Regions from separate parts of the Nitrincola salilacus genome, predicted to be linked through region 2. Evidence: predicted binding sites of a transcription regulator. Region 2 holds the regulator's gene; the other holds the start of a gene.
What was found. The regulator sigma-54, encoded in region 2, starts transcription at its own class of promoters, with help from an activator protein. The targets are predictions, from matches to a motif close to TGGCACNNNNNTTGCTNT.
Positions count from the first base shown of each region.

Region 1 (7,930 bases), 2.2 Mb from region 2:
GTCGCCTTCGCCAGTGAGTCATCACCGAGCAACTGGCGCAACCCCTCGATGACCAGGCGAAGCACTTCCTCGTAAGCGACGTTGCCGTACAGCACCATCGCCATCACAAAGTACACCAGCACTTCGTGCGGCAAGCCGCGCCGGCGCTGGCTGTGAACACCGTGTGCCGACAGAGCTTCCCGAACCCTCTCTACCGGACAGTTCATCGCCAGAAAGCCTACTGTCAGGTAATCGGCCAACCTGGCGCCCGTCGACAACTCTGCTTTCGTTCTCGCCATGCTCATCCCCTTTCTTGGAAACATAGCGGACATTTTGACACAAAATCGTTAACTAAACAGTATTGGGTCTAGGCCCCATGGACGGGTTTACGTCGACCCCGGATAGGCGCACCCGGTGCCTGGCACGGGTCGGTGGCACTTCGACTTTTCAACCGAAAAACACGCTACCGCCCCGACGGTGCTCCATCACACTTGACTACGTCCTGTTTGTTATCTGAATCTAATACATACTTTTTGTATGTGCAATCCTACTATCTGCTTTATTCAGACCCATCGGTACCCATCGCACCAGCAAAATCAAGCTGCCGCCAGGCTTCATACACCACGATGGCACAGGCATTAGAAAGGTTGAGGCTACGACTGTCGGCACACATCGGCAGGCGCAAACCACTGTGCTGCTCACGCACGGCTGGGGGTAATCCGCGGGTTTCCGGGCCGAACAGCAGCATATCGCCGGGGGTAAAGCGGGCATCAGTATAGCGGGTGGTGGCATGCGTGGTCAGCGCCCAGACCTGCCCGGGCGCCACACTGGCGATGCATTGGTCCAGATCGTCATGCACCTTGACCCTGGCCCACTCGTGATAATCAAGTCCGGCACGCCGTAGGCGCTTGTCATCCAGCTCGAAGCCGAGCGGGCGAATCAGGTGCAGATGAAAGCCGGTGTTGGCACACAAACGGATGATGTTACCGGTATTGGGCGGTATCTCCGGCTCAAACAACACGACATGCAGCATGCTACAGGGCTCCCAGGCAGATTCGGTGATTCAGGCAACAGTTGTAGCCTGAAGGGGGCCCATTATAACGATCTGTGCGCAGCCGTGTTAATCATCATCCTCATCGGCCATCACTTCATCAAGGTTCAATTCCTTGATCTTGCGGGTCAGGGTATTGCGTCCCCAGCCCAGCAACTGCGCCGCATCGCGTCGTCGGCCTGCCGTATGTTTCAGCGCAACCTCAATCATCGCCCGCTCAAACTGCGGCACCGCCTCATCCAGAATCGAGACACGCCCGCGTGACAGCTGCTGATCGGCCCAATGACGCAACAGTTGCTCCCAACTGCCACTGACCACACTGCCACTCTCCTGCTGCTCCAGCAGCTCCGGTGGCAGATCAGACACCAGCACTTCGCGCCCTGATGCCATCACCGTCAGCCAGCGACAGGTATTCTCCAACTGCCGCACATTCCCCTGCCACGGCAGTTCACAGAGGAAGGCTTCCGTCTCGGACTTGAGCATCTTCGGCTCGACATTAAGCTCTTCGGCAGAGCGCGCCAGAAAGTAGCGCGCCAGCCGTGGGATATCTTCACGCCGCTGCGACAGCTTTGGAATATGGATACGGATGACGTTAAGCCGATGAAAAAGGTCTTCACGAAAGCGCCCTTCCCGCACCAGTTGTTCCAGGTTCTGATGGGTGGCAGCGATGATTCGCACATCCACCTTGACCGGTGTATGCCCACCGACCCGATAGAACTCGCCATCTGCCAGTACACGCAGCAGGCGGGTCTGGGTTTCGGCTGGCATATCACCGATCTCATCCAGAAACAGCGTGCCACCGTCGGACTGTTCGAAGCGACCCCGCCTTGCAGCGGCAGCACCGGTAAAGGCACCCTTCTCATGCCCGAACAGCTCAGACTCAATCAGATCACGTGGAATGGCGGCCATGTTCAACGGGATGAAGGGTTTGCTGGCACGTGGGCTGTGCCGATGCAGCGCATGTGCCACCAACTCCTTTCCCGTACCGGAATCACCATTGATCAGCACGGTAATATTGGACTGCGACAGCCGACCGATCGCCCGGAACACCTCCTGCATGGCAGGGGCTTCACCGATGATCTCGGCGGTGTCGGGATTTTCCTGATCCGGGGTTTTCTGGCGCCGCTCATAGGCATGTTCCAGTGCTCTGCGCACCAGTGCCACGGCATCATCGACATCAAAGGGCTTGGGCAGGTACTCAAAGGCGCCACCGCGATAGGAGGCCACGGCGCTGTCGAGATCCGAATGGGCGGTCATGATGATGATCGGCATATCCGGATAGAGTCCCTGAATATGCTCCAGCAGTTGCAGGCCATCGGTACCCGGCATTCTGATATCACTGACGATGGCGTCCGGCTGTTCCCGCTCCAGACGTTTAATCAGCTCGTCTGCACTTTCAAACGCTGAGGCCTGAATACCGGCAGAACTGAGGGCCTTGTCCAGCACCCATCGGATCGATCGGTCATCATCCACAATCCAGACATTACCCGGCGTTTTCATACTTTTGCTCCAGTGGAATTAGTAATTGGAAACGGGTTTGCCCAGGCTCTGATGAGCATTCGATCAGCCCTTTATGCTGATTGATGATCGCCTGTGCTATCGACAGGCCAAGCCCTGATCCATCGGCACGCCCCGTGACCATTGGATAAAAAATTGAGTTCACCAGATCGGGTGGTATACCGGGTCCGTTGTCGATAATCTCGACTGAACAGACCAGGCGGTGTTTCTCGCTGCCCAGCGTGATCTGTCGCAGCGCACGGGTTCTGATCATGATCTGCGGATCCGGTGTTGCGGCTCCCTGCAGCGCCTCCATGGCGTTGCGCACGATATTCAGAATCGCCTGGATCAACTGCTCTTTATCACCCCTGAACTCAGGAATACTGGGATCATAATCGCGCAGGAACACCAACGTGCTGCCCGATTCGGCACTGACCAGGCTGCAAACCCGCTCCAGCAACGCATGGATATTGACGTCCTCAATGCGCGGCAGCTTGTGCGGACCCAGCAGACGATCCACCAGATTGCGCAGGCGATCCGCTTCGTCGATGATAACGCGGGTGTAATCGTGCAGCTCCTCGTTATCCAGCTCCCGCTCCAGCAGTTGCGCCGCACCCCGAATTCCGCCCAGCGGATTCTTGATCTCATGCGCCAGTCCGCGAACCAGTGAACGCGCCGTGGCATGTCGGGTCAGCAGTTCCTCTTCGCGTTCGATGCGCATCAGACGATCTCTGGCCTGAATCTCCAACAGCAATCCCTTGTGGGACATGGGGTTAACGCTGTAATCCACGATCAGCTCCTGCCCTGCCTGAGTGATCAGTCTGGCTTCACGCTTGCTGTAGGGATGCCCGGTACGGAAAGACTCACGCAACACCTCCAGATCCTCCTTGCAGGGTGACAACCACTCTTCAAAGGGCCGGTTCAACAGGCGCCGCGAAGAGGCCTCCAGCAACATCTCGGCAGCCGGGTTCATGTACTGAATACACAACTGCTGATCCAGCAACAGTACGGCTGTGGTCAGGTTTTCCAGTATCTGGCGACTTACATCGTGACGAAACATTCACCCACTCTCCGATCTCTTGTTACTGATCTTGCAAAATAGAGGCCACAACTCACTATCGGGCTCAACTAGCCTGAAACTGACCTGAAACCAGCCTGAAACTGGCATGACAGGGCTATGGCGTTAGTGCTGGCGTAGTGTTGGGGTAGCTCTGCAGTATGCTGACGTAGTCTCTGGCAGGCACCTATGCAGCATCACACCAAAAAAGGACATTCACTATGCACCATTATAGTGCATAACTCACAATTAGCGTGCATCCAACAAAAATATGATTTTTAATCAATCAGATAACCCGCCCTCTCCTCTGCACTCTTGCAGGGCTACTACTTGCAGGGCTACTCTCTGCAAAGCCCAGAGGAGAGGGTCATTACCCCCAAGACAAAAAAACCTCCCGGAGGAGGTTTTTTGATATCGCCTGCAGGCCTCTTAAACTGAGTAGTACAGGTCGAATTCGACTGGGTGAGTGGTCATGTTGACACGCTCAACATCAGCACGTTTCAGCTTGATGTAAGCATCCAGCATATCCTTGGAGAACACGCCGCCCTTGGTCAGGAACTCGTGATCTGCTTCCAGACAATCCAGTGCTTCAGTCAGGCTTGATGCAACAGTCGGGATCAGCTTGGCTTCTTCAGCTGGCAGATCGTAAAGATCCTTGTCAGCTGGGTCGCCAGGGTGAATCTTGTTCTGGATACCGTCGATACCCGCCATCAGCAGTCCGGCAAAGCACAGGTAAGGGTTGGCAGCTGGATCAGGGAAACGCGCTTCCACACGACGTGCTTTAGGCGTAGTGGTGTAAGGAATACGCAGAGACGCTGAACGGTTACGGGCAGAGTAAGCCAGCATGACTGGTGCTTCAAAGCCTGGTACCAGACGCTTGTAAGAGTTGGTAGAAGGGTTGCAAAGGGCGTTCAGCGCCTTGGCATGTTTTACGATACCACCGATATAGTACAGAGCTGTTTCGCTCAGACCACCGTAGCCGTCACCGGCAAAGATGTTGACGCCATCTTTGTTCATGGACAGGTGAACATGCATACCTGAACCATTGTCGCCTACCAGCGGCTTAGGCATGAAGGTAGCTGTTTTGCCATAAGCATGAGCAACGTTGTGTACGGCATATTTCAGAATCTGTACTTCGTCAGCTTTCTTCACCAACGTGTTGCCACGCACACCGATTTCGCACTGACCAGCAGTCGCTACTTCGTGGTGGTGAACTTCGATGGTCAGACCCATCGCTTCCATCGCGTCGCACATCGCCGCACGCAGATCATGCAGAGAGTCGATTGGTGGAACTGGGAAGTAACCACCTTTTACACGTGGACGGTGACCGGTGTTGCCACCTTCAATTTTGTGGCTGGATGCCCAGGAAGCTTCTTCGGAGGAGATGGTGTAACCACAGCCACCGATATCCGCATGCCAGTTAACTTCGTCAAATACGAAGAACTCTGGCTCAGGGCCAAGCATCGCTGTATCAGCGATACCAGTAGATTTCAGGTACTGCTCAGCACGCAGAGCAACAGAGCGTGGGTCACGGTCATAACCCTGACCGGTAGCTGGCTCAACGATGTTGCAGCGAACGATAACAGTAGGCGCTTCGCAGAAAGGATCCAGGATTGTTGCACTGTCGTCAGGCATCAGGATCATGTCGGATTCGTTGATACCCTTCCAACCGGCGATTGAAGAGCCATCAAACATTTTTCCTTCTTCAAAGAAGGAATCACCCATATCAGATACCGGAATAGTGACGTGCTGCTCTTTACCTTTAAAATCGGTAAAACGCATGTCGACCCACTTTGCACCGCTTTCTTTAATCAGATTCAGAGTATGCTCTGACATACGACTCTCTCCACTTGAATGAATTGTTGTCCGGAAGTCCGATCTGGCACTTCAAACCGGTTGCAACGACTTGCCTTCCTCTTGTCTTTTTACTAAGCAAACACCGTGCCAGCACCAAATAAGTGCTGACCACCTTGATTTCAGGGACCCATTACGGGGCCAAGCCATTTCATGGTGCACCATAATGTTTCATCACAGCTTTTGAGCGCACCAAATCAGTGCGATATAGAAAATTTGCTCTCCATAACTCCCAATTGCTGATCACCAGCTTATACCAAACCACATTTTCCTGCCCTATCCTGGAGCGACAAGAATATAATTGACAAGCAAGTGCTTTAGTGATCGATTGTTGACCGCGTGTCCCGTATAATGTTGGCCTTCGAAACAGGACCCCAGGTAGAGCGCGTGATCCAGAACCTAAGAAATATCGCCATCATCGCCCACGTCGATCATGGCAAAACTACACTCGTCGATAAACTTCTACAACAGTCAGGTACTCTGCATCGTCGCGATGAAGGGCAAGAGCGTGTCATGGACTCCAATGACCAGGAGCGCGAGCGTGGTATCACGATTCTGGCCAAAAACACCTCTATTCTCTGGCATGACTACCGTATCAATATCGTAGACACTCCGGGGCATGCTGACTTCGGTGGCGAAGTTGAACGTGTTCTCTCCATGGTGGACTCTGTTCTGCTGCTGGTCGATGCGGTTGATGGCCCAATGCCACAGACTCGCTTCGTGACCCAGAAAGCTTTCGCCAGAGGCCTGCACCCGATTGTGGTCATCAACAAGGTTGACCGCCCCGGTGCTCGCCCTGATTGGGTCGTTGATCAGGTCTTTGATCTTTTCGACAACCTCGGCGCCACTGATGAACAGCTCGATTTCCCCATCATCTACGCCTCTGCCCTGAATGGCATTGCAGGCCTGGATGTTGAGAACATGAGCGAAGACATGACACCGCTGCTTGAAGCGATTATCGAACACGTTGATGCGCCTCATGTTGATCCCGACGGCCCGCTGCAGATGCAGATCTCTGCACTGGACTACAACAGCTATGTCGGCGTTATCGGTATCGGTCGTATCACACGTGGCCGTCTGACGCCCAACACTCAGGTGAAGATCGTTGACAGCCATGCAGGTCTGCGTTCAGGCCGCGTGTTGCAGGTCATGGGCTACCATGGTCTGGAGCGTATTGAAGTCACTGATGCCCAGGCAGGCGATATCGTTTGTGTCACCGGTCTGGATAAGCTGAACATATCCGATACGCTGTGCGATCCGAATACGGTTGAAGCACTGCCGGCACTGGCAGTAGACGAACCGACCGTTTCCATGACATTCCAGGTCAATGACTCACCTTTTGCAGGTAAAGAAGGCAAGTTCATTACCAGCCGTAATATCAAGGATCGTCTCGAGCGCGAACTGGTGCACAACGTTGCACTGCGCGTTCAGCAGGGTGACAGCCCTGAGAAATTCAAGGTATCCGGTCGTGGCGAACTGCATCTGTCGGTTCTGATCGAGTCCATGCGCCGCGAAGGTTATGAGATCGGCGTATCACGTCCAGAAGTTATTCAGAAAGAAGTGGATGGCGTCATTCACGAGCCTTATGAACTGGTCATGCTGGATGTTGAAGAGCATCATCAGGGATCCGTCATTGAGGATCTGGGCAAGCGTAAAGGCGACATGACCAATATGGAAGTGGATGGTAAGGGTCGTGTACGCATTACCTTCATGATCCCTTCACGTGGCCTGATCGGCTTCCGCAGCCAGTTCCTGACCATGACATCCGGTACCGGCATCATGACCTCGATCTTTGACCACTATGGTCCGGTCAAGGCGGGTGAACTGGGCAATCGTCAGAATGGCGTGCTGGTTTCCATGGTCAACGGTAAAGTGCTGGGTTATGCCCTGTTCACTCTGCAGGAGCGCGGACGTCTGTTCGTCGACCCTAACATCGAAGTCTACGAAGGCATGGTTATCGGTATCCACAGCCGTAACAACGACCTGGTGGTTAACCCCACCAAGGGCAAACAGCTGACCAACGTACGTGCCTCCGGTACCGATGAGAACATCGTCCTGACACCGCCTATCCGCTTCTCGCTGGAACAGGCACTGGACTTTATTGAAGATGACGAGCTGGTCGAAGTGACACCTAACAGCATCCGCATCCGCAAGAAGTTCCTGAAAGAGAATGAGCGCAAGCGTAACAAGAAGTAATCGCTGAGCTACCCTGCAAAGGCGCTGTCGGATACTCTCCGGCAGCGCCTTTGTCATTTCTGGGCTCCCCCCCCATTCACCCCCCCTATTTATGCCTTTCAGCGGTGATATACTGTTGGCTGATTCCCTCATCAAAGGAAAGCCGATGCGCACCCTTTATCCAGAGATTCAGTGCAATAAAAGTTATCAACTGGCTGTCGGCTCTGGCCATAACCTCTATATAGAGGAGTCCGGCAATCCCAATGGCATTCCGGTACTGTTTGTCCATGGCGGGCCGGGAGGCGGAACCTCACCTA
Region 1 is NZ_CP176580.1:885,017-892,946, reverse strand. It holds gene ACK3CJ_RS04040 (IS4 family transposase) at 1-278, opposite strand, end outside; gene trmL (tRNA (uridine(34)/cytosine(34)/5-carboxymethylaminomethyluridine(34)-2'-O)-methyltransferase TrmL) at 539-1,012, opposite strand; gene glnG (nitrogen regulation protein NR(I)) at 1,100-2,530, opposite strand; gene glnL (nitrogen regulation protein NR(II)) at 2,514-3,587, opposite strand; gene glnA (glutamate--ammonia ligase) at 4,014-5,420, opposite strand; gene typA (translational GTPase TypA) at 5,826-7,634, shown strand; gene pip (prolyl aminopeptidase) at 7,780-7,930, shown strand, end outside.
Region 1: glnA (glutamate--ammonia ligase) is a predicted target of sigma-54. The motif match lies at 5,514-5,531, and genes of this name have one in related genera.

Region 2 (7,930 bases):
TCTACACCGATCATCTCGAGACTTGCCAGCTGTTCGGTCGCTTTCATCAAACCGATCTCTGCCGTCAGCGCAGAACCGGCGCGTCCGGCAAACAACAATGCCGTCACAACGGGTGCCAGCTCACGCAACAGGCTCAGGGCAACCATCTGACCGACTGCCTGCTCCGAGCCATAATCAACCATGATTGTATAGCCCTGCAGACCCAGCACCATCCCGATAAATAATCCGGACACCACTATGATCACCAGAGACAGCACACCCACAAAATAGATCTGCTTGATCAGCAATGGCAACATCACCAGAGGCTGGGGCTTCGCGACCAGTGCATGCATCAGTATCTGGCCGGACCGCCCGAAAGCGGCCACCTTCGACAGGGTTTTATGCCCAAGTCGCTGTATTCGATCTATCATTTAAGCTCCCCACCCAACAGATCTTGCATGAAATCAGGTGCGGGATAATGGAATGGCACAGGCCCATCCGGCAATCCCTGCACAAACTGGCGCACCTGTTCTGAATCGACTTCACGCAGCATGGCGGGCGTCCCGTGTGCTGCCACCTTGCCATCAGCCAGAATATAGATGTAGTCGGCAATCGACAGAGTTTCCTGAATATCATGCGACACGATGATGCTACTATGCCCCAGCGCCTGATTAAGCCGTTTAATCAGGTTTACCAGGACAGCCATTGCAATCGGATCCTGCCCGGCAAAAGGTTCGTCATACATCACGATATCAGGATCCAGTGCGATGGCACGAGCCAGGGCAACTCGACGCGCCATACCGCCTGACAGCTCTGCCGGCATCAGATGAATCGCCCCACGCAGACCAACCGCCTGAAGCTTCATCAATACGATATCGCGGATCATCGCATCTGGCAGGTCGCTGTGAACACGCAACGGGAAGGCGACATTGTCAAATACACTCATATCAGTGAACAACGCGCCACTTTGAAACAGCATACCCATGCGCTCACGCGCCCTGAACAGCTCATTGCGCCCCATGCGGGAGATATTATTGCCTTCGAGCAATACCTGGCCACGCTCCGGTGCAAGCTGTCCACCGATCAGTTTCAGCAAGGTGGTTTTGCCGCTGCCGGAAGGCCCCATGATAGCGGTGACTTTGCCACGCGGTATTGCGATGTCCACACCATCAAAAATGACACGTTCACCCCGCGAAAAGGTGAGTTCCTGTATATCGATAATTATGTCACTGAGCATGGTCGAAGCCGCAGCCTGTGAGGTTTCCGCTTCCATTCTGGCAATACCCTATCAATCACTGTCAACAAAGCCGCCCAATATATCATTTGCCAACACAAGTTAAAATGAGGTTCAGATTACCGCCTCGCCTGACCACACGATGAGATGAGTGGTTTCAAAGCATGACAGCCAGAACTGAACCTGAACTGAAGATCGCACAGCGATTGACCCCCTTTACCAGACAAAAGTTTCAACCTGACCGACATCCGTACGGGAATTGGAGTGAATTCAACAAATCCGATACGATCTGAAGCTGAGCTGGGTTAAACTTGTCGGCCATGAGACAAATGCTCCTGAGGAGCTGCCGATTCAAGCCAAGTGAGAGGCGAACCGATACTGCATGACAGAATTCAACTTTCTCGAAACCGGAAAACGCACAATAGAGATTGAGCGAGAAGCCGTTGATCTCCTGCTGAACCATCTGAATGAAACATTTGTACACGCCTGCGAGCTATTGATGCAGTGCAAGGGCCGTATCATTGTGACCGGCATGGGTAAGTCCGGCCATATCGGCAACAAGATCGCCGCCACACTGGCCAGCACAGGAAGCCCGGCATTCTTTGTTCACCCTGGCGAGGCCAGCCATGGCGATCTCGGCATGTTCACCGGTCAGGATGTCGTGCTGGCAATTTCCAACTCAGGTGAAACATCCGAGGTCGTGACCATACTGCCTCTGATCAAGCGGATGGGGGCCCCTCTGGTCAGCATCACGTCCAACCCCGAGTCAACTCTGGCCAGAACAGCTGACATCAATCTGCATGTTCCTATTGAGCGCGAAGCCTGCCCGCTCAATCTTGCACCGACTTCCAGCACAACCGCACAATTGGTGCTCGGCGATGCGCTGGCCATTGCGCTGCTTGAAGCTCGCGGCTTCAGTGCCGAAGATTTTGCCATCTCTCATCCGGGTGGAAGCCTGGGTCGACGACTGCTGTTAAGGGTTGAAGATATCATGCACAGTGGCGATGACATCCCGCGCGTGACGATCTCGACACCGATCCGCGAAGCCTTGATGGAGATCACCCGAAAACGCCTGGGAATGACCGCCGTGACGGATGACAACGGCGTACTCAAGGGTATTTTCACCGATGGTGACCTCAGACGTACTCTGGATCAGGAGATAGATCTCAAGCACACGGCCATCATCGATGTCATGACAGTGGGCTGCACAACCGTGCAGGCCCATGCGCTGGCTGCCGAAGCACTGAAAGTGATGCAGGAGCGCAAGATCAACGCGCTGTTGGTCACTGATGCTCTGGGGGTCCCGATCGGCGCACTCAACATGCATGACATGCTGAAAGCGGGAGTGATCTGATGACACATGATCTTTCCACTGCATTGATCAACCGCCTTAAATCGGTTCATCTGGTCGCTTTTGATGTCGATGGCATCCTTACCAATGGCCAGCTTAATTTTCTGGCTAATGGACAGGAGATCAAGTCCTTTAATACGCTGGATGGGCTGGGCATCAAGCTGCTCCATCAGGCTGGACTGGAAACTGCAATTATCACAGGTCGCAGCTCACCTCAGGTTGAGCTGCGTGCCAAGGCGCTCGGCATCACCTACCTGATGCAGGGACGCGAAGATAAGCTGGCCGCATTGAAAGAGATCTGGACCGACACCGGACATTCTGCCGCTACAACCGCTTATATAGGGGATGACTTGCCGGATCTGTCTGCCATCATTACAGTGGCCTTTGGCGCAACCGTCCCTGATGGCCACGCCCTGGTACGCCAGGAAGCTGACTGGTGCACCAGCCGTCGTGGTGGAGAGGGAGCTGCTCGCGAGTTCTGTGAAATCATTCTTGCCGCACAGGGCAAGCTGCAGGCGCTTTTCGAGGAGTACCGCTAAGTGTTTTCATCGATTCGTCTGCGCATTCTGCTGGCGCTGCTGATCATGGTACCCTTACTGTTGTTCTGGGGGTTCTTCGGCATCCCGACCGAAACGTCATCAGAAAGGCCTCCCCTGCCAGATGAAGTGGACTTTTTCATCCGTGATGCCCGCATACAGCTATTTGGTGTTGACGGTCAGTTGCAACAGGAGATCACCACTCCCTTGGTGCAACACCTGCCAGGCCTGGAACAGGTGCAGATGATGACACCTGTGCTGACCCAGAGTCGAGCAGACGGATCGGTGCTCGAAATCATAGCCGATGAGGCCTGGATGCTGGACGATGAAAGCAAGATTGAACTTGCAGGGGATGTACAGGTTATTGATAATCCTGTACAAGGCACACCCATTATCATGACCACAAGCGTTCTGGCCCTGTTTCCACCACAGGACTTCGCTTCGACAGAAGCAGCCGTAACTCTTACAGATGGCCAAAGCCGCACAGATGCCATTGGTATGCAGGCCTGGTTCAGTGAGCGACGTGTTGAGCTGCTATCAGAGGTAAGAGGTATTTATGTCAAGAATTAAACAAGTGGCACTATTGTGCCTGAGCAGTTGCTTGCTTCTGGCAAACGCTGCACACGCCCTGCCGAGCGACAAAGATGAACCTATCTACATCAGTGCAGATCAGGCCAGCATGAATGAGCAGACAGGCGTTACCATCTACAGTGGCCGCGTTGAAATACGTCAGGGCAGCATGCTGCTGCTGGGAGACCGTGTAGAGCTGCGTCGTTCATCCGATGGCGAAATTGAACGCATCATCTCAACCGGCACCCCTGCTGAGTTCCATCAACAGCACCGCGAGGGGCAGCCACTGACCAAAGCTTACGGCCAGAACATGAATTACCACGTTACACAGCAGCAGGTCACCATCACCAATCAGGCCCGTGTGGTTCAGGGTAACGACAACTTCACCGGCGAACGTATCGTATACAACATGGATCAGGCGGTTGTGGATGCATTCGGTAGCGAAAGTGGTGGGCAGCGTGTTGAAATGGTCATTCAACCCAGAAGCAGTGGAAACTGATTATGGCAATGCTTGAAGCACTCCATCTGGCCAAGAGCTACAAAGGCCGTCAGGTTGTGCGTGATGTATCACTCAAGATCAGCCAGGGAGAGATCGTGGGTCTCCTCGGCCCCAACGGCGCAGGCAAAACCACCTGCTTCTACATGATTGTCGGTCTCGTGGCAGCGGATGAGGGCCATATCCGTATCAATCAGGATGATGTCACAGGCATGCCGATGCATGGCCGTGCACAGCGAGGAGTCGGTTATCTGCCTCAGGAGCCCTCGGTTTTCAGAAAGCTCAGTGTACGTGATAACCTGATGGCAATTCTGGAAACACGCAAGGAGATGAGCAAGGCCGATCGTGAAGAGCAACTGGAAGCACTGCTGCAGGAGTTTCATATCACGCACATCCGCAACAGTCCCGGTATGGCGCTGTCGGGTGGCGAAAGGAGACGCGTCGAAATTGCCCGGGCACTGGCAACAGAGCCCACCTTCATACTGCTGGATGAGCCATTTGCCGGCGTTGACCCCATTTCGGTCAATGATATCAAGCAGACGATTCGCCATCTGCAGAGTCGCGGTATAGGAATTCTGATCACCGATCATAATGTCAGGGAGACACTCGATATCTGTGAACGCGCTTACATTGTCAGTGAAGGAGCCATCCTCGCAGAGGGAGATCCCGAGACAATCATGGCGAATAAGCAGGTCAGATCAGCCTATCTGGGCGAACAGTTCAGGCTATGATGACCACTATCCACCGTCTAACCTCAAGTGATAATACTGGCATATGAAACAAGCGCTACATCTCAAGATTGGCCAGCATCTCACGATGACACCTCAGTTGCAGCAGGCGATACGGCTGCTGCAACTGTCGACGCTTGATCTGCAGCAGGAGATACAGCAGGCGCTGGAAAACAATCCACTGCTGGAGGTCAGCGAAGAGGAGCATGAGCCAGAGACCGCGTCGATAGAGGAATCCTACGACACCTCTTACGAAGATGCGCACGAAGACAGCTATGACAGCAAAAGCTACGATGAGAAGGATGAGTTTCAGCCATCCGGTAACTCAGAGATTGTCAGCAAGAGCAATACGGAGAGTACTGACAGTCGGGCCGAGAGTGATGACAGTTTTGACGGCCCGGATACCGACAGTGAATGGAGCGAACAGATCCCCTCTGAACTGGCTACAGACAGCAGTTGGGATGACACATACCAGCAGCAGAGCAGTAGTGCATCATCCGACGACTGGCCAGACAACGAGAATGATACCCGCGAAGACACCCTGCAGGACCATCTGAACTGGCAGTTAAATCTGACGCCAATGAGCGATGCTGATCGCATGGTCGCTGAAGCCATCATTGACGGCATCGACACCGATGGCTACCTGAAGGTTTCAACCGAAGAACTGCTCGAGCAGTTCAAAGAACAGGAACCTGATTATTTTGGCGATGCCGAGCTGGATGAAATAGAAGCCGTTCTGCATCGTATCCAGCAGTTCGATCCTCCCGGCGTAGCGGCTCGCGATCTCAGTGAGTGTTTGATCATCCAGCTGCGACAGTTTGGATCCTCGCTACCCTGGGGCAAAGAAGCGATAAAGCTGGCCTCGGATCATCTGCCGCTTCTGGCAAGCCACGACTATCGAAGCCTGATGCGTAAACTGCGCGTCAAGGAAGATGATCTGCAATCGATCATCTCACTGATTCAGTCACTGAATCCGCGCCCGGGCTCCAGCATCATCTCCAGTCAATCTGAATATGTGATCCCTGATGTCATTGTCAGCAAGCACCGTGACGAGTGGATTGTTACCCTGAATCCTGACACCTCGCCAAAACTGCGCATCAACACTCAATACGCAGATTTGATCAGAAGGGCTGACAACAGCGCCGATAACAACTATCTTAAAAGTCATCTACAGGAAGCTCGCTGGTTCTTGAAGAGCCTTCTCAGCCGCAATGACACACTACTGAAGGTTGCCAGCGAAATCGTCGAAAGACAGCGAGATTTTCTGGATTTCGGTGAGGAGGCAATGAAGCCCATGGTGCTACACGACATTGCGGAAGCTGTTTCCATGCATGAGTCCACCATTTCCAGGGTCACCACGCAAAAGTTCATACATACACCGCGCGGCATCTTCGAGCTCAAATATTTCTTTTCCAGCCAGGTCACGACTGCTGACGGTGAAGGCGCCTCCTCCACCGCTATTCGTGCACTGATCAAGAAGCTGGTTGCAGGTGAAAACAGCGCAAAACCACTGAGTGACAACAAGATCGCTCAACTGCTGAAAGAACAGGGCATTAACGTCGCAAGGCGAACTATCGCAAAATATCGCGAAGCGCTGAGCATACCACCTTCTAATGAGCGCAAGCGTTTGCTTTAATAACAAACAGGCACAGAACAAACCTTATCGTGCCTGACAACAAGGAGAAGCCTTATGCAGATTAATATCACTGGCCATCATGTAGAGCTGACTGATGCACTGACCGAATATGTGCATGCGAAATTTGAAAAGCTGGAGCGCCATTTCGATAACATTACCAATGTTCAGGTTATCCTCACTGTTGAAAAAACCCGCCAGAAAGCAGAAGCTGATGTACATCTAGCAGGTGGAGAACTGTTTGCGACAGATGAACAGGATGACATGTACACCGCAATTGATGGGCTGGTTGATAAACTTGATCGGCAGGTTATCAAGCACAAGGAAAAAATGAAGTCTTTCAAATAACCCACTAACCAAGACCGACATTACCCTATGCATATCTCCGAGCTGCTGACCGAATCCAGAACACTATGCCACATGGATGCGGCCAGCAAGAAAAGAGTCCTCGAACTGGCCAGCGATACCCTCGCTGCCCAGATCGAAGGACTGGAAACTGAAGAAATCTTCAGTGGTCTGCTTAATCGCGAAAGACTCGGTAGCACCGGGATAGGTGATGGTGTGGCAATTCCGCACTGCCGCCTTCCCGGCTGTGAACAAGCGCTGGCGCTGCTCATAACACTTGAGCAACCCATCGACTTCGATGCGATCGACAACCGACCGGTTGATCTGTTGTGCTGCCTGCTGGTACCGGAAAATGAAGCCGCACAACATCTTCAGACTCTGGCCAGCATTGCCGAACTTTTCAGCAACAGCGATGTGCGTGAAACTCTGCGCAACTGTACCGACAGTCACTCGCTTTATCAGGCGCTGGTGGCCACCTCGGGTAACGGGAGTTAACAGATGAAACTGGTCGTCCTCAGCGGCCGCTCCGGCTCGGGCAAAAGCACCGCCCTGCAGGCACTGGAAGATATCGATTTTTACTGTATCGACAACCTTCCAGCCCTGCTCCTGCCGGAACTCATTGGTCAGATGTTGTTGGCGCCAGATCGTCCTGAACGATTGGCCGTCAGCATAGATGCCCGCAATCTGGTCAGCAACTTGCGTCAGGTACCGGATATTTTGCGCAGTATCAGCCAGATTCCAGATCTCAGCAGTGAAGTTATCTACCTTGATGCCGGTGAAGCCACTTTGCTCAAACGCTTCAATGCCACTCGCCGTAAGCATCCGCTGACCAGCAGTGGTGCGGGGCTGAAAGAAGCGATCGAAAAAGAGAGACTACTGCTCGAACCGATTGCCAGCCTGGCTGATATTCGTATGGATACCTCGAGGCTGACGCTCTATGAGCTGCGCGACTCCATCAAGCTGCGTGTTGCTCAGAGACCGGAACAGTCGTTGTCGTTGCAGTTTCAATCCTTCGGCTTCAAACATGGCCTCCCCCTGGATGTAGACTTCACCTTCGA
Region 2 is NZ_CP176580.1:3,524,225-3,532,154, forward strand. It holds gene mlaE (lipid asymmetry maintenance ABC transporter permease subunit MlaE) at 1-410, opposite strand, end outside; gene ACK3CJ_RS16300 (ATP-binding cassette domain-containing protein) at 407-1,216, opposite strand; gene ACK3CJ_RS16305 (KpsF/GutQ family sugar-phosphate isomerase) at 1,596-2,567, shown strand; gene ACK3CJ_RS16310 (KdsC family phosphatase) at 2,567-3,103, shown strand; gene lptC (LPS export ABC transporter periplasmic protein LptC) at 3,104-3,670, shown strand; gene lptA (lipopolysaccharide transport periplasmic protein LptA) at 3,657-4,169, shown strand; gene lptB (LPS export ABC transporter ATP-binding protein) at 4,172-4,897, shown strand; gene ACK3CJ_RS16330 (RNA polymerase factor sigma-54) at 4,941-6,530, shown strand; gene hpf (ribosome hibernation promoting factor) at 6,585-6,875, shown strand; gene ptsN (PTS IIA-like nitrogen regulatory protein PtsN) at 6,903-7,367, shown strand; gene rapZ (RNase adapter RapZ) at 7,371-7,930, shown strand, end outside.